DNA from 4 places in the Streptomyces sp. NPDC057486 genome. Region 2 is predicted to be linked to each of the others. Evidence: riboswitches for the same ligand, from Rfam matches in the RefSeq annotation. Region 2 holds a riboswitch; each other region holds the start of a gene.

Region 1 (3,199 bases), on a different contig from region 2:
ACGAGCAGAGCGCCCCGACGAATGCCCCGGTCGAGACCGACACCGCTCCCCCGCCCACCCCGAGCACGACGACCACGACCGCGCCCGTCGACGCCCCGGAGGAGACGCCGAGGACGAACGGGTCGGCGAGCGGGTTGCGGAGCAGGGACTGCATGACCGTGCCGCACACCGCGAGCCCGGCGCCGCACACGGCGGCGAGCAGAGTACGGGGCATGCGCAGGTTCCAGATGATGCCGTCCCGGATCGGGGTGAGCCGCGAGCCGCCCACCCCGAGATGGGCGGCCACCGCGGACCAGACGTCGGCGACGGAGATCCGGGCCGGGCCGATGGTGACGGCGACGGCGACGGACAGCGCGAGCAGGGCGACGCCCGCGGCCCACAGCACACCGTCGCGCAGCCCCCGCGCGCCGGCGGCCCTGCGGTGCGTATCGGTTCCGGGTGCCTGCTCCGTACGTACCGCTGCGCCCCGTTCGGTGTCCGTCACCCGGCGAGCCCGAACGTCCGCAGCCCGGCGGCGACCTGTTCCAGACCCTCGACCGTCCGGATGGACGGGTTCATGGCCTGGCCGCTGAGGAGCACGTACCTCTTGTGCTTGACGGCGTCCATCTTCTTCGTCGCGGGATTGGACTCCAGGAACTCGATCTTCTTCGCGGCGCTCTCGGCGGTCTGTGCCTTGCGCGTCAGATCGCCGATGACCAGGACGTCGGGGTTGCGGTCGGCGACGGTCTCCCAGCTGATCTGCGGCCATTCCTCATGGGTGTCGTCGAAGACGTTCTTCGCTCCGAGCTCCCTGGTGATGACGCCGGGTGCGCCGCAGCAGCCCGCCAGGTACGGGGCCTTGGAGTCGGAGAACCAGTAGAGGAGGGTGGCGTCGGACGCGTCGATGCCGTCGGTGGCCGTCTTCACCCGCTCCCGCAGCCGGGCGACGAGCTCGTCTCCGCGCTGCTGGACGCCGAACACCGCAGCCAGGTCGCGCACTTCGCCGTAGACGCTGTCCATGGTCAGTGCTTCGGTACGCGCTCCGTCGCCGCCGCCGCTGTTGTCCTTGCCGGTGCAGTCGGCGGGCGACACGTAGGTGGGGACACCGAGCTCCTCGAACTGTTCCCGGGGGGCGACGCCGCCCTTGGCGAGGGTCGATTCGAACGAGGCGCTGACGAAGTCGGGTTCCTGGTCGAGGACCTTCTCCGACGACGGCCGGTTCTCCGAGAGGCGTGGCACCTTCGCGTTGGCCTTCTCCAGCCCCTTCATCACCGGGTCGGTCCAGGTGGCTGTGGCCGCCAGCCGATCGGCGAGGCCGAGGGAGAGCAGGATCTCCGTCGATCCCTGGTCGACGGAGACGGCGTGGTGCGGTGCGGCTGCGACGGTGACGGTGCGACCGCAGTTCCTGAGCGTCACCGGATAGCCTTCGCCACCGGCCGACTTGGCTGCAGAGTTGTCGGTCCCTCCGCCGCACGCGGTCAGCAGGAGAAGTGCCGCCGCGATCAGGGCGGCGGCGCGGACAGGGCTGGCTATGGACGGCACGGAGTCCCTCTGCGTCTCAGGGCTCATGCGCGGAGCCCGGTGTACGGAGTGCTGCCGCCCGGTACCGGGCGGCAGGTGCCAGCAGGTCTTCGGACTCGGGTTCCTTCGGACGGGACGCCTTCCCAGGACATCCGTGGACGTCCCAGTGGCCGTGGCCCCGCCCGTCCCCCTCACCGCTGCGCGTCAGCTCCGGATTCGCACCGGATTCCCTGACCCCTACGTGGAGTTTGACTGGCTTCGGCAAGCTATCACGCTGCCCCGCGCGGCTGGTCGGCGGTGTGGTGGGGCCGCAGGCGCCCCGGCCGTCCCGGCCCGGCCCGCTCCCCCATGCCTACGGGCGCTGGAGGGCGACCACAGCATTGTGGCCGCCGAACCCGAAGGAGTGGCTCACGGCGCGCCGGACGGGCCGCCGGCGAGGCTGTTCGGTGACGCAGTCGATGTCGAACTCGGGCGCCGGGGCGTCCAGGTTGGCGATCGGCGGAACGACGCCGCGTTGCAGCGTGAGGATCGTCAGCCCCGCCTCGATGGCTCCGGCAGCCCCCATGCAGTGGCCCAGTACCCCCTTGGGGGCGGTGACGGGTGGCCGGTGCGGGTAGGCCCCGCTGATGAGAGCGGCTTCGGTGGCGTCGCCCAGCGGTGTCGACGTGCCGTGCGCGTTGACGTGTTCGACGTCCTCGGCCTCCCAGTCCGCGTCGCGCAGCGCGGCCTCGACCGCGGCCCGGGCGACGGCGCCGGACGGATGCGGACTGGTGGGATGGTGGGCGTCGGTGGTGGCGCCCGTCCCGACGAGCAGCGCCCGCGGGACCGCTGCCCGGGCCCGTGCGTCGTCCGCCCGTTCCAGCACCATGACGGCGGCACCCTCGCCCATGACGAGACCGGCGCGGTCGGCCGCGAACGGCCGGCAGAGGCGGGCCAGGTCACCGTCCCTCGTCGCGGCGGCACCGGACCGGGCGAATCCGGTCATGGCGACCGGGAAGACGATCGACTCGGTGGCTCCGGCGATCGCGAGGTCGCACTGCCCGGTGACCAGCAGGTCCCGGGCGACGGAGAGCGCGGTGACCCCGGACGAACAGGCGGTGCACGGCGCCAGGCTGGGACCGGTCGCCCCCATCCGGATGGCGATCTCCGCAGCGGGCATGTTCGGAATGGTGAGGAGGATCCCCGCCGGTGAAGTGGCCTCCGGTCCGCGCCGGTCGAGGGCGACGGCCTGTTCGGTCAGGCCCGCGGAGCCTCCACTGCTGGTGCCGACGACCACGGCGACCCGGCTGCCGTCCCAGTCGGCCGGGTCCAGTCCGGCGTCCGCGACCGCTTCCCGCGCGGCGAGGACGGCGAACTTGACGTACCTCCCCATCCGGAAGGCCGCACGGCCGCCGACCGCCTCGTCCAGATCGATGCCGGAGACCGTGCAGGCGAAGTCGATCGCACAGCCTTCGAGCTCGGGGACGGTGCGGGCCGGTGAGACCCCGGCGCACACCCCGTCCCAGGTGGTGTCGGTGTCGTTGCCGACCGGGGTGATCATCCCCAGACCGGTGACGGCGACGGCAGGCCTGTTCATCGGGCGTTGCTCATCGCGGGATCGCCGCTCACCGCAGCATCGATGAACGTCGTGATGTCGGCGAGAGTGGCGTCCTTGTAGAGCTTGTCGGAGTCGGCCTCGACCCCCAGCGCCTCCTTGATG
Region 2 (3,199 bases):
TTTCAGGGCCACCTTCGAGTATGCGCCGGAGGGCATGTCCCGCGTGGTGGACGACCGCGCTGGCCCGTAGTGCCGTCCAAGGCCGGGAATCCCTGGCCGGGACCGCAGCGGATCACACGGGACAGCCGGGGTTCGGGGCCGACGAGGCGGTCCGACGGGCCCTCTCGACCACGCGCGATCCGGTCCGGCGAACCGCTACGCGACCCGCCTCTCCGGCTGCTGTTCCTCTTCCTCGTCGGGCAGCTTCACGTCGCTCACCAGGATGTTGACCTCCACGACCTCCAGACCGGTCATCCGCTCGATGGCGGCGATCACTTCGGTCCGGACGTCGCCCGTGAGCTCGACGATCGAGTACCCGTATTCGACGATGATCGACAGGTCGACCGCCGCCTGGACCTCGCCGACCTCGACCTTGACACCGCTGGTGACGGACTGACCTCCCGCTCCGGGAACCCGCTCCCGCACGGCCCCCATGCCGCGGGCGAATCCCCCTCCCATGCCCTGGACTCCGGGCACATCCCGGGCCGCCAGCCCGGCGATCTTCGCCACCACGCCGTCGGCGATCGTGGTTCGGCCCCGCGACCCGGGTTCCGTTCGGCGGTTTCCGCCGTGCGGTCCCGCTTCGTGCGTGGCCTCTGATTGCGAGCGGGTGGTTTCGGGCCGCTTCACCTGTGTTTGATCGGTCATGGTCGGTCGCCCTTCCGAAGAGACGGTGGGTTCGAACGCCTTGGCCATTTTACGTACCATTTGTCCACATTGCTCGAGCGGTACGGGTGTGTGGGCGGACCCACCGGCGGGCCCGCGCGGAGATGTGCTGTGACCTGACGCAACGGACGGGGTGGACGGTCCGGCGGTGCGAAGGACGACGCCGGGTCACGGGGCGACGGTTCCGGTGCTCAGGGACCGCCCGCAGCGCAGGTTCCAGCGGCCGGACCGGCCGGTGAGCTCGGTCAGCGTCAACGGGGCGACATCCAGCCGCCAGAACGCCTGCGGCGGAAGACCCAGCGCATGCACGATCGCAGCGCGCACCACTGCGGGTTCGACCACGGCGATCACGCGGCCGTCACCGGTGCCGTCCCGATGCAACGAGTCCAGCCAGCCGCCTACCCGCGTACACAGGTCCAGCAGCGACTCACCGCCGTGCGGTGCCGCCGAAGGGCCGGACAGCCAGTCCGAGACCGCCTCCGGCTCGGCCTCGCTCACCTCGGCCAGCCGCTGCCCGGTCCAGCGCCCCAAGTCCCAGCCACGGAGGGGTGGTTCGGGGTCGGACCGCAGCCCCAGCGCCTCGGCGGTCCCGGCGCACCGTTCGTCCGCGCCGTGCACCCGGCGGCCGGCGGCAGGCACCGCGTCCGCGGCCGCACGCGCCCGCCGGACACCGGACGCGTCGAGCGGGGCGTCACCGTCGAAACGGGCTTCGCGCAGCGCCGCATTGAGCGCCGGTGAGATCAACATCACCTGTATCGTCAACACCGGTGTCAACTCCCTGAACTGTGGACTCTCGGGTAAGCACACCATGGCCTCCGGGCCTTCCGGCCCCGCGGATGGCGCCATGGCGGCGGGTGCCCGCAGGCGGTATGGTCGCGACGAGCATGACGACGGTGTGATGGAAGTCCGGTGAGAATCCGGCACGGTCGCGCCACTGTGAACCCGTACCTGTACGGGAAGTCAGACCCGGCACTGTCGTCTCAGGCACCACGATCGGGACGCGTGTTCCCTCAGGAGGTTCTGCCATGGCACAGACTGCTGCCCCCGCAAGCGTCGCAACACCCGCTATCACCCCCATCTCGCTGAAGGCCATTGCCCCGTGGGCGGTCTTCTTCGGCATCCTCATGCTCGTCCTCCTGTACTTCGTCGGCGCCGAGCAGGGTGCCACCGCCCTCATTTCCGGCGAAGGTGTCCACGAGTGGGTTCACGACGGTCGCCACCTGCTCGGTTTCCCCTGCCACTGACACGCTGCGCACCTCAGGGGAACCCTCATGAACTCCATATCCGTCAGAGCCCTGCTCGTCCGCGGCATGCTGGCCGGACTTGTCGCGGGCGCGCTCGCTCTTGCCGTCGCCTACTTCCTCGGTGAGTCCCGGGTGGACGCGGCGATCGCCCTCGAAGAGGCTCACAGCCACGACCACGGCGGCGGCGAGGAGCTCGTCAGCCGCACCATGCAGTCCACCGCGGGTCTCGCCACCGGTGTCCTGGTCTTCGGCGTGGCTGTCGGCGGCATCGCCGCGCTGGTCTTCTGCTACGCCCTCGGCCGCATCGGCAGGTTCGGCCCGAGGGCCACGGCCGCATTGATCGCGTTCGGCGCCCTGCTGACCGTGTATGTCGTGCCGTTCCTCAAGTACCCGGCCAATCCGCCGGCTGTCGGAAACCCCGACACGATCGGCCAACGCACCACCCTGTTCTTCCTGATGGTCGCCCTCAGCGTGCTGCTGGCCGTCGCTGCCGTCATCTTCGGCAAGCGGCTGGCTCCCCGCCTCGGCAACTGGAACGCGTCCATCGCGGCGTCCGCCGCCTATGTGCTCGTCATCGGGCTGGCCTACGCCTTCCTGCCCTCGTTCAACGAGGTCGGAAAGGACTTCCCGGCGAGTCTGCTGTGGGAGTTCCGCCTCGCCACTCTCGCCGTTCAGGCCACGCTGTGGACCACTTTCGGTCTGGTCTTCGGCTATCTGACCGAGCGACTGCTGGTGCCGAAGACCGGTGCGGTGACGTCCGGGGGCGGTACCTCGTCCCATGCGGCCGCCGCTGCGGGCTGAGGCGCCGGCCGACTCGTCGGCCGTATGACGGCAGAACCCGCCGGAGCGTCCCGGCGGGTTCTGTCCCTTATACGGCGTCCGTCGCGGCGGTGGCTTCAGCCACGTACGTCACCTCTGTCGTGTCCGGCGCCTCCGGCGTGTCCGACCATTCGATGAGGAAGTACTTCACCCGGTCGTCCGCCCGGACGAAACGCATGCCTGCCGCCACCATGACGCGATGGGACGCGATGTTGTCGAGGTCGGCATCGCCGTTCACGGCGGCGATGCCCTCGTCGCGGGCGAACTCCAGCAGCGCCCGCAGCGCCTCGGAGGCGTACCCCTTGCCGCGCGCCGCAGGGGTCAGACCGTAGCCGATCGTCACCTGCCCCTCCGCGTTCGGAGCGCCGTGAAAACCCACTCCGCCTATGGCGTGTCCGTCCTGGCGGAGGCGGATCTCGTAGGCGCCGAAC
Region 3 (3,199 bases), on a different contig from region 2:
GCGCGCCGGGGTCGATGACGAGCGCGACGCGCTTGGTGCCGCCCTTGGCGGGGGTGTCCGCGCAGACGGTCGCGAAGTCGGGGGTGCGGCGCGGCTTCGCCGAGTCCTGGGAGTCCTCGCTCACGGAGAACCGGAAGCCCTGCACTGACCCGTCGGCGGGCCGGACGAGCGAGGGGCCCTGGGTGGCATAGGCCCAGCCGGACCCCTTGCCCTCCCAGAACGACCAGTAGCGGTAGCCGGCCGCATGGGCGGTGCCCGCGCCGAGCACGGTCAGAGCGGCGCCGAGCACCAGCAGCAGCGCGACGGCCACCCGTCCGCCGAACGCATTCCCCGCACGATTTCCCGCTCGGTTCACGGCTGCTGGGGCTTCCGGCGGCTGCTGATCAGGAAGCCGATGCCCGCACCGGCGGCGAGGCCGATACCGACCAGCCACCACACCCCGAGACCGGCGTCGTCGCTGGTGCCGGCCTCGGCCGAGAAGTCGTCCGGGGTCTCACTGGGCGTGATGACGGCGGCGGGCGCGGGTCCGCTCGCGTTCAGCTCCCGGATCAGGTCGACGCCGCCGAAGTCGTGGGCGTCGGCGCCGGTCGCGTGCGCGGCCAGGACCAGCTGGGCGTAGGCGGCGGGGCCGCCCTCCTCGGCCCAGCTCCTGGAGTTCTTCTGCAGCCAGCCGACCGCGCCGGCCGCCTTGTTCTTGTGGCCGGCCGAGGCCAGGGCGACGACCGCGTCCGCGGTGTTGCCGACGTCGGGCTGCGGGGTGGTGTCGTCGGCGCCCGGCATCGGCGGCAGGTTCAGGTGGTTGCCGTTCTTCGCGAGGGCGTCCGCGAGGTAGAAGGCGCCGTTCCGGGCGGCCTGCTCCGGCTTGACGACGTCGCTCGTCCCGCAGGCCGGCGGCTTGCCCTCGACCGCGGCGTTGTCCCCGGCGGCCAGTCCCTTGCCCATCGAGCCGAGTACGGCGGCCGCGGTGGCATCCGCGTTCGCGGCGAGCTTCCCGGCCTTGTCGGGCTGGTACGCGAACGCGCCGCCGTCCTTGTCGCCGCACGGGATCGCGAGCGCGAGCAGCGCGTCGTACGGGGTTTTGCCGCCCGGATTCGTCATGTCGCCGATCCGCTGGCCCTGCCGGGCCAGCGCGCCGATCACGACGGAGGTGGAGTTGGCGTCGCTGGGGGAGCCCGGGTTGTAGCCCCAGCCGCCGTCCTCGTTCTGGATGGACTTCAGCCAGCGGACGCCGTTGTTGACGATGTCGCCGTGCCCGCCGATTTCCGCCAGCGCCTGCACCGCGGCGGCGGTCGCATTGGTGTCCAGCATGGTCTTGGCGTCGCACGGCTTGGAGACATCGGCGCGGTACGAGGCGTAGGCGCCGTTCGCGCACTGCTGGGCGATCAGCCAGTCCACCGACTTCGTCGCGGGCACGACCCCCTCGATGCGCTGGGCGAGGAACGCCAGCGACTGCCGCCAGACCCCGTCGTACGTCGGGTCCTTGGTGCCGTACAGCCCGGAGGGCAGCGCGACGGACGGGGTGGGGGAGGGAGACGGCGCCGCGACCGCGGCCGGGGCAGCGGCCGCACAGAGCACGGTGGCGGTGGCGGCGAGCGCTGCTGCGCTGCGGCGTACGGTCATGGCGGGCTGGGCCTCTCCTGTGGGGAACCGGGCACAGGCACACACAGGCACCAGGCTCCGGCCCCGTATTCCTCGACGGTGCCGGTCACCGGGGTTCCGGTGACGCGAGCCGGTCACGACCGCGGACAGGGCAGCCCGACTCACCGCTGTGTCGGCGGCTCACGGTTGCGTGGTCAGTGCCGGATTTGCACCGGCTTCCCCCTGAACGGGCATGATGACGACTCGCACATTCTACCGGGGCATAGCCCGCCCCTTCCGGGCGGAGGGCCGCCTCACACCGCGACGTACGTCACCGGCCCGCTGCCCGGCACCGCCTCCGCGCGCCCCAGCTTCACCAGCCGGCGCACATGGGCCTCCGCCTCGGAGACGGCGATGTTCCGCGAGCCGTACGGGATCTGTTCCCAGGGCCGGTTCCACTCCATCCGCTCGGCCAGTTGCCACGGCGTCAACGGGGTGGCGAGCAGAGCGAGCAGTCCGGTCAGCCGCTCCTCGTGATGGTCGAGGAGTTCCCGTACGCGCCCCGCCGCGTCCGTGAACGCGTGCTGGTGGGCGGGCAGCACCTCGGCGACCCCGAGCCGGCCGATGCGCTCCAGTGAGTCCAGGTAGTCGCCCAGGGGGTCGGTGACCGCCGCGTCGTCCGGGTCTTCGTACAGCCCGATGTGGGGGCTGATCCCGGGCAGCAGATGGTCGCCGGAGAAGAGGCGGCCGCGGCCGGGCAGATCGGCCGGATGGTCCTCCTCCAGGTGCAGGCAGACATGGCCGGGGGTGTGGCCCGGCGTCCAGATCGCCCGGAGCCGCCGGCCCGCGAGGTCGAGCAGCTCGCCGGGGACGATCTCGCGGTCCGGAAGGGCGGCGCGCAGTCCGGGGAGCGTGCGCATCCGGCCGCCCGTGCGGGCGGCGCGCAGCGGGGCGAGGTGCTCCTCGGGTGCGCCGGCCGCGGCGAGCTTCGCCGCCAGGTAGGTCAGCCAGGTGCCCGGTTCGGACTCACGGGTACGGCGCACGATCGCCGTGTCCGCGGCATGCATCGCGATCCACGCCCCCGACGCCTCGCGGACCTGTCCGGAGAGTCCGTGGTGGTCGGGATGGTGGTGGGTGATGACCACGCCGTGGATGCCGGCGATGTCCACACCCACGGCGGCGACTCCGGCGGCCAGGGTGTCCCAGGCGTCGGGGTCGTCCCAGCCGGTGTCGACGAGGACCGGCCCGCGATCGGTGTCGAGGACATGCACCAGGGTGTGGCCGAGCGGGTTGTCCGGGATCGGGACCTTGATGGACCACACGCCGCCGCCGTGCTCGGTCACCTGTGTCATGGGCTCCCCATCTCTCGCGTCGGCCCCTGGCCGCGCTGTGCCACCCCCACTGTAACGAGAACTTGTTTCATTAGTAGCCCAAGTCGACCATCCCTGCAGGGGTGTTGCAGTGGCCCTGTCCGGGGCGTGGACTCCTGGAACTGGAACTGGTATCAGTTCTGACACAGAGTCAGATATGACATCGGGTGTGGAGTCGGTACGTGCCGGGTCGCGGGAGGCAGCAGCCATGACCGAGCTTGTGGAACACGGAAAACTGTTCATCGGCGGGG
Region 4 (3,199 bases), on a different contig from region 2:
ACCCTGGCCCTGGTCACCGGTGGAGTCCTGTCCCCCGGCTCGAACCCGCCGGTCTGGGTCATCGTCTCCGCCGGTCTGGCCATCGCACTCGGCACCTACCTGGGTGGCTGGCGCATCATCCGCACCATGGGCAGCGGCCTCACCGAGCTCACGCCGCCGCAGGGCTTCGCCGCCCAGACCAGCGCGGCCACAGTCATCCTGGCCTCCTCGCACCTCGGCTTCTCCCTCTCCACCACCCAGTCCTGCTCCGGCGCCGTGATGGGTGCGGGGCTCGGCCGCCGGGGCGGTGTGGTCCGCTGGTCCACCGCCACCCGGATGTTCGTCGCCTGGGGTCTGACCCTGCCGGCCGCGGGTCTGGTCGGCGCGGGCGCGGAGTTCCTCACCAAGCAGGGCACCTGGGGTGTCGCCGTCGTCGCCGTCCTGCTCGTCGCGGGCTCCGGAGCGATCTGGCTGCTGTCCCGGCGCAAGCCGGTCGGGCACGACGATGTCGCGCCCGACGGCGAGGACGCCGAACCGGCGGGTGTCATCACCACCGCCATCGCGGCCGTCACCCCGCCGCCCACCGGGGCGGCCGCGATCGCCACGGCAGTGGACACCACGGACCTCAAGACCACCATCCCGGCCCAGCCCGGAACCGTCGCCGCCGATCCGGCGCGGCCCGCCACGGTGTAAGGACAGATCACCATGAACATCGACTGGGCAGCTCTCGGCTCCGTTTTCGGCGTCTCGCTCGTCGTCACCGTCGCACTGGTGGGCCTCTTCACCCTGGGCATCGTCGGACTCTCCAAGCAGCCCGAACCGGCCGCACAGGGCGGCTCCGCCGGAGGCTCCCTCGTGCTCGCCCGTGCGGGTGCGTACCTCTGCTTCGGGCTCTGCGCGGCCGCGGTCGCGTACGGGATCTATCTGATCGTCGCCTGAGCCCCTTCCCGCGCTCCCCCGTCGGGCCGGACACACCTCGCGTGTGTCCGGCCCGATGTGCGTCTGCGCACACTGCACCGCCGCAGGTCAACGCCAGGTTGACGGGCGTTCGCGCAGCGTGGTGGACTGCCGGAGCCATTTACGGCGACAGCAGAGGAAGCCGGTGCGAATCCGGCGCGGTCCCGCCACTGTCACCGGGGAGCAGTCCCCCACACCGGAAGTCACGGCTCGCGCACGCGGGCTGGAAGGCCGGGGGAACTGCGGATCCGGGAGCCAGGAGACTCTCGCCGCCGGTCACGTCGAACCAGGGCGCGGACCCTGAGTGAGGACATATCGCCATGCCCGGCTGCCGTGCGTCCGCCGTTTCTGTGCCGCTCCCACCAGGAGCCGGCTGTACGAAGGTTCTTCGAGGCAGTTCGGCCGGTTGAGCCGTGCGAGCCGACCGCATCTTCGCGTACGGCGCCGCCGCCGGTCTGATCGGCGATCTGCTGCTCGGTGATCCCCGCCGGGGGCATCCGGTCGCCGCCTTCGGGCGGGCCGCGGCGGGCGTCGAACGGCGCCTGTGGCGCGACCACCGCGGGTGGGGCGCCCTGCACACCCTGGTCTGCGCCGGAGGCGCCGCGGGTGGAGCCGCGCTGGCCGCCCGTGCCGTACGCCGTCATCCCGCCGCCTCCGTCGCCCTGACCGCGGCCGCCACCTGGTCCGTCGTCGGCGGCACCTCGCTGGGTCGCGAGGCGCGCGCCGTCGGCGGCGCGCTCGCCGCCGGTGACATCGAGCTGGCCCGGGAGCGGCTCCCCCATCTGTGCGGGCGCGACCCGCACTCCCTCGACGGGCCGCAGATCGCACGCGCCGTGGTGGAGTCCGTGGCCGAGAACACCTCGGACGCGGTGGTCGGCGCGCTGGTGTGGGGCGCGCTGGGTGGCGTACCCGGACTCGTCGCCTTCCGCGCCGTCAACACCCTCGACGCGATGGTCGGGCACAAGTCGCCCCGCCATCTGCGCTACGGCTGGGCCTCGGCCCGCCTGGACGACGTCGCGGGCTGGCCCGGCGCCCGGCTCACCGCCGTGCTCGCCGTGGTTGCCGGGGGGCAGCCACGGCGAGCGTTGCGGGCCTGGCGGGCGGACGCGGGCAGGCATCCGAGCCCCAACGCGGGTCCGGTGGAGGCCTCGTTCGCGGGGGCGCTCGGCGTACGGCTCGGCGGGACCCTCGCGTACGGCGGACGTGTCGAGCACCGGCCGGTACTGAACGGCGCGACCGGCCGTGCGGTGGAGACCGGGGACATCGAGCGCGCGGTGCGGCTGTCGCGCCGGGTGGGGGTGCTGGCCCTCGGCGTGTGCGCGGCGGGCCGGCTGATCGCGGGACGGTGGTCGCCCCCGGGGCGGCGTCCGGCCGCGGGACGGAGCGGGAAATGAGCGGCGGACTGCTGGTCGCCGGAACCACGTCGGACGCGGGCAAGAGCGTCGTCACCGCAGGCATCTGCCGGTGGCTGGTGCGCCAGGGCGTCAAGGTCGCGCCGTTCAAGGCGCAGAACATGTCGCTGAACTCGTTCGTGACCCGCGAGGGCGCGGAGATCGGACGAGCACAGGCGATGCAGGCGCAGGCCGCCCGGGTGGAACCGACCGCGCTGATGAACCCGGTGCTGCTCAAGCCCGGCAGCGACCGGTCCAGTCAGGTCGTCCTGATGGGCAGGCCGGTGGGCGAGATGAGCGCGCGCGGTTACCACGGGGGGCGACAGGAATCCCTGTTCGGTACGGTCGTGGGCTGCCTGGAACAGCTTCGGGGCACCTATGACGCCGTGATCTGCGAGGGGGCGGGCAGCCCGGCCGAGATCAATCTGCGGCGCACCGACATCGTGAACATGGGGATCGCGCGGGCCGCGGGGTTCCCCGTCGTCGTCGTCGGCGACATCGACCGCGGTGGCGTCTTCGCCTCGTTCTTCGGCACGACGGCACTGCTCGGCGCCGAGGACCAGGCGCTGATCGCCGGCTATCTGGTCAACAAGTTCCGCGGCGACGTGTCGCTCCTGGAACCGGGTCTCGACATGCTGCACGGGCTGACCGGGCGACGGACGTACGGAGTGCTGCCGTTCGCCCACGGTCTGGGCATCGACGAGGAGGACGGACTGCGGGTCTCGCTGCGCGGGGCCGTACGCGAGTCGGTCGTCGCGCCGCCGCACGGCGAGGACGTGCTGCGGGTCGCGGTGTGTGCCGTACCGCTGATGTCGAACTTCACCGATGTGGACGCACTGGCCGCCGAACCGGGTGTCGTGGTCCGGTTCGTG

Evidence for each region. Region 2 has a riboswitch for cobalamin ahead of ACFU6I_RS48065 (CbtB-domain containing protein). Riboswitches for the same ligand answer to the same signal wherever they lie in the genome.
Region 1: another riboswitch for cobalamin. It lies ahead of ACFU6I_RS34935 (ABC transporter substrate-binding protein); the one in region 2 lies ahead of ACFU6I_RS48065 (CbtB-domain containing protein).
Region 3: another riboswitch for cobalamin. It lies ahead of ACFU6I_RS02115 (prenyltransferase/squalene oxidase repeat-containing protein); the one in region 2 lies ahead of ACFU6I_RS48065 (CbtB-domain containing protein).
Region 4: another riboswitch for cobalamin. It lies ahead of ACFU6I_RS28460 (cobalamin biosynthesis protein); the one in region 2 lies ahead of ACFU6I_RS48065 (CbtB-domain containing protein).

What each region holds. Positions count from the first base shown of each region.
Region 1 covers NZ_JBHVEE010000105.1:29,038-32,236, reverse strand. Annotated here, with positions in the region: gene ACFU6I_RS34940 (FecCD family ABC transporter permease) at 1-484, opposite strand, end outside; gene ACFU6I_RS34935 (ABC transporter substrate-binding protein) at 481-1,548, opposite strand; cobalamin riboswitch at 1,584-1,772, opposite strand; gene ACFU6I_RS34930 (beta-ketoacyl-[acyl-carrier-protein] synthase family protein) at 1,853-3,076, opposite strand; gene ACFU6I_RS34925 (acyl carrier protein) at 3,073-3,199, opposite strand, start outside.
Region 2 covers NZ_JBHVEE010000277.1:464-3,662, reverse strand. Annotated here, with positions in the region: gene ACFU6I_RS48075 (Asp23/Gls24 family envelope stress response protein) at 196-687, opposite strand; gene ACFU6I_RS48070 (histidine phosphatase family protein) at 874-1,452, opposite strand; adenosylcobalamin (AdoCbl) riboswitch at 1,579-1,727, shown strand; gene ACFU6I_RS48065 (CbtB-domain containing protein) at 1,731-1,949, shown strand; gene ACFU6I_RS48060 (CbtA family protein) at 1,977-2,750, shown strand; gene ACFU6I_RS48055 (GNAT family N-acetyltransferase) at 2,818-3,199, opposite strand, start outside.
Region 3 covers NZ_JBHVEE010000002.1:114,853-118,051, forward strand. Annotated here, with positions in the region: gene ACFU6I_RS02110 (SCO2322 family protein) at 1-310, opposite strand, end outside; gene ACFU6I_RS02115 (prenyltransferase/squalene oxidase repeat-containing protein) at 352-1,620, opposite strand; cobalamin riboswitch at 1,727-1,861, opposite strand; gene ACFU6I_RS02120 (MBL fold metallo-hydrolase) at 1,893-2,930, opposite strand; gene ACFU6I_RS02125 (aldehyde dehydrogenase) at 3,157-3,199, shown strand, end outside.
Region 4 covers NZ_JBHVEE010000070.1:32,911-36,109, forward strand. Annotated here, with positions in the region: gene ACFU6I_RS28450 (anion permease) at 1-672, shown strand, start outside; gene ACFU6I_RS28455 (hypothetical protein) at 685-918, shown strand; cobalamin riboswitch at 1,071-1,202, shown strand; gene ACFU6I_RS28460 (cobalamin biosynthesis protein) at 1,350-2,330, shown strand; partial or broken gene ACFU6I_RS28465 (cobyric acid synthase) at 2,327-3,199, shown strand, end outside.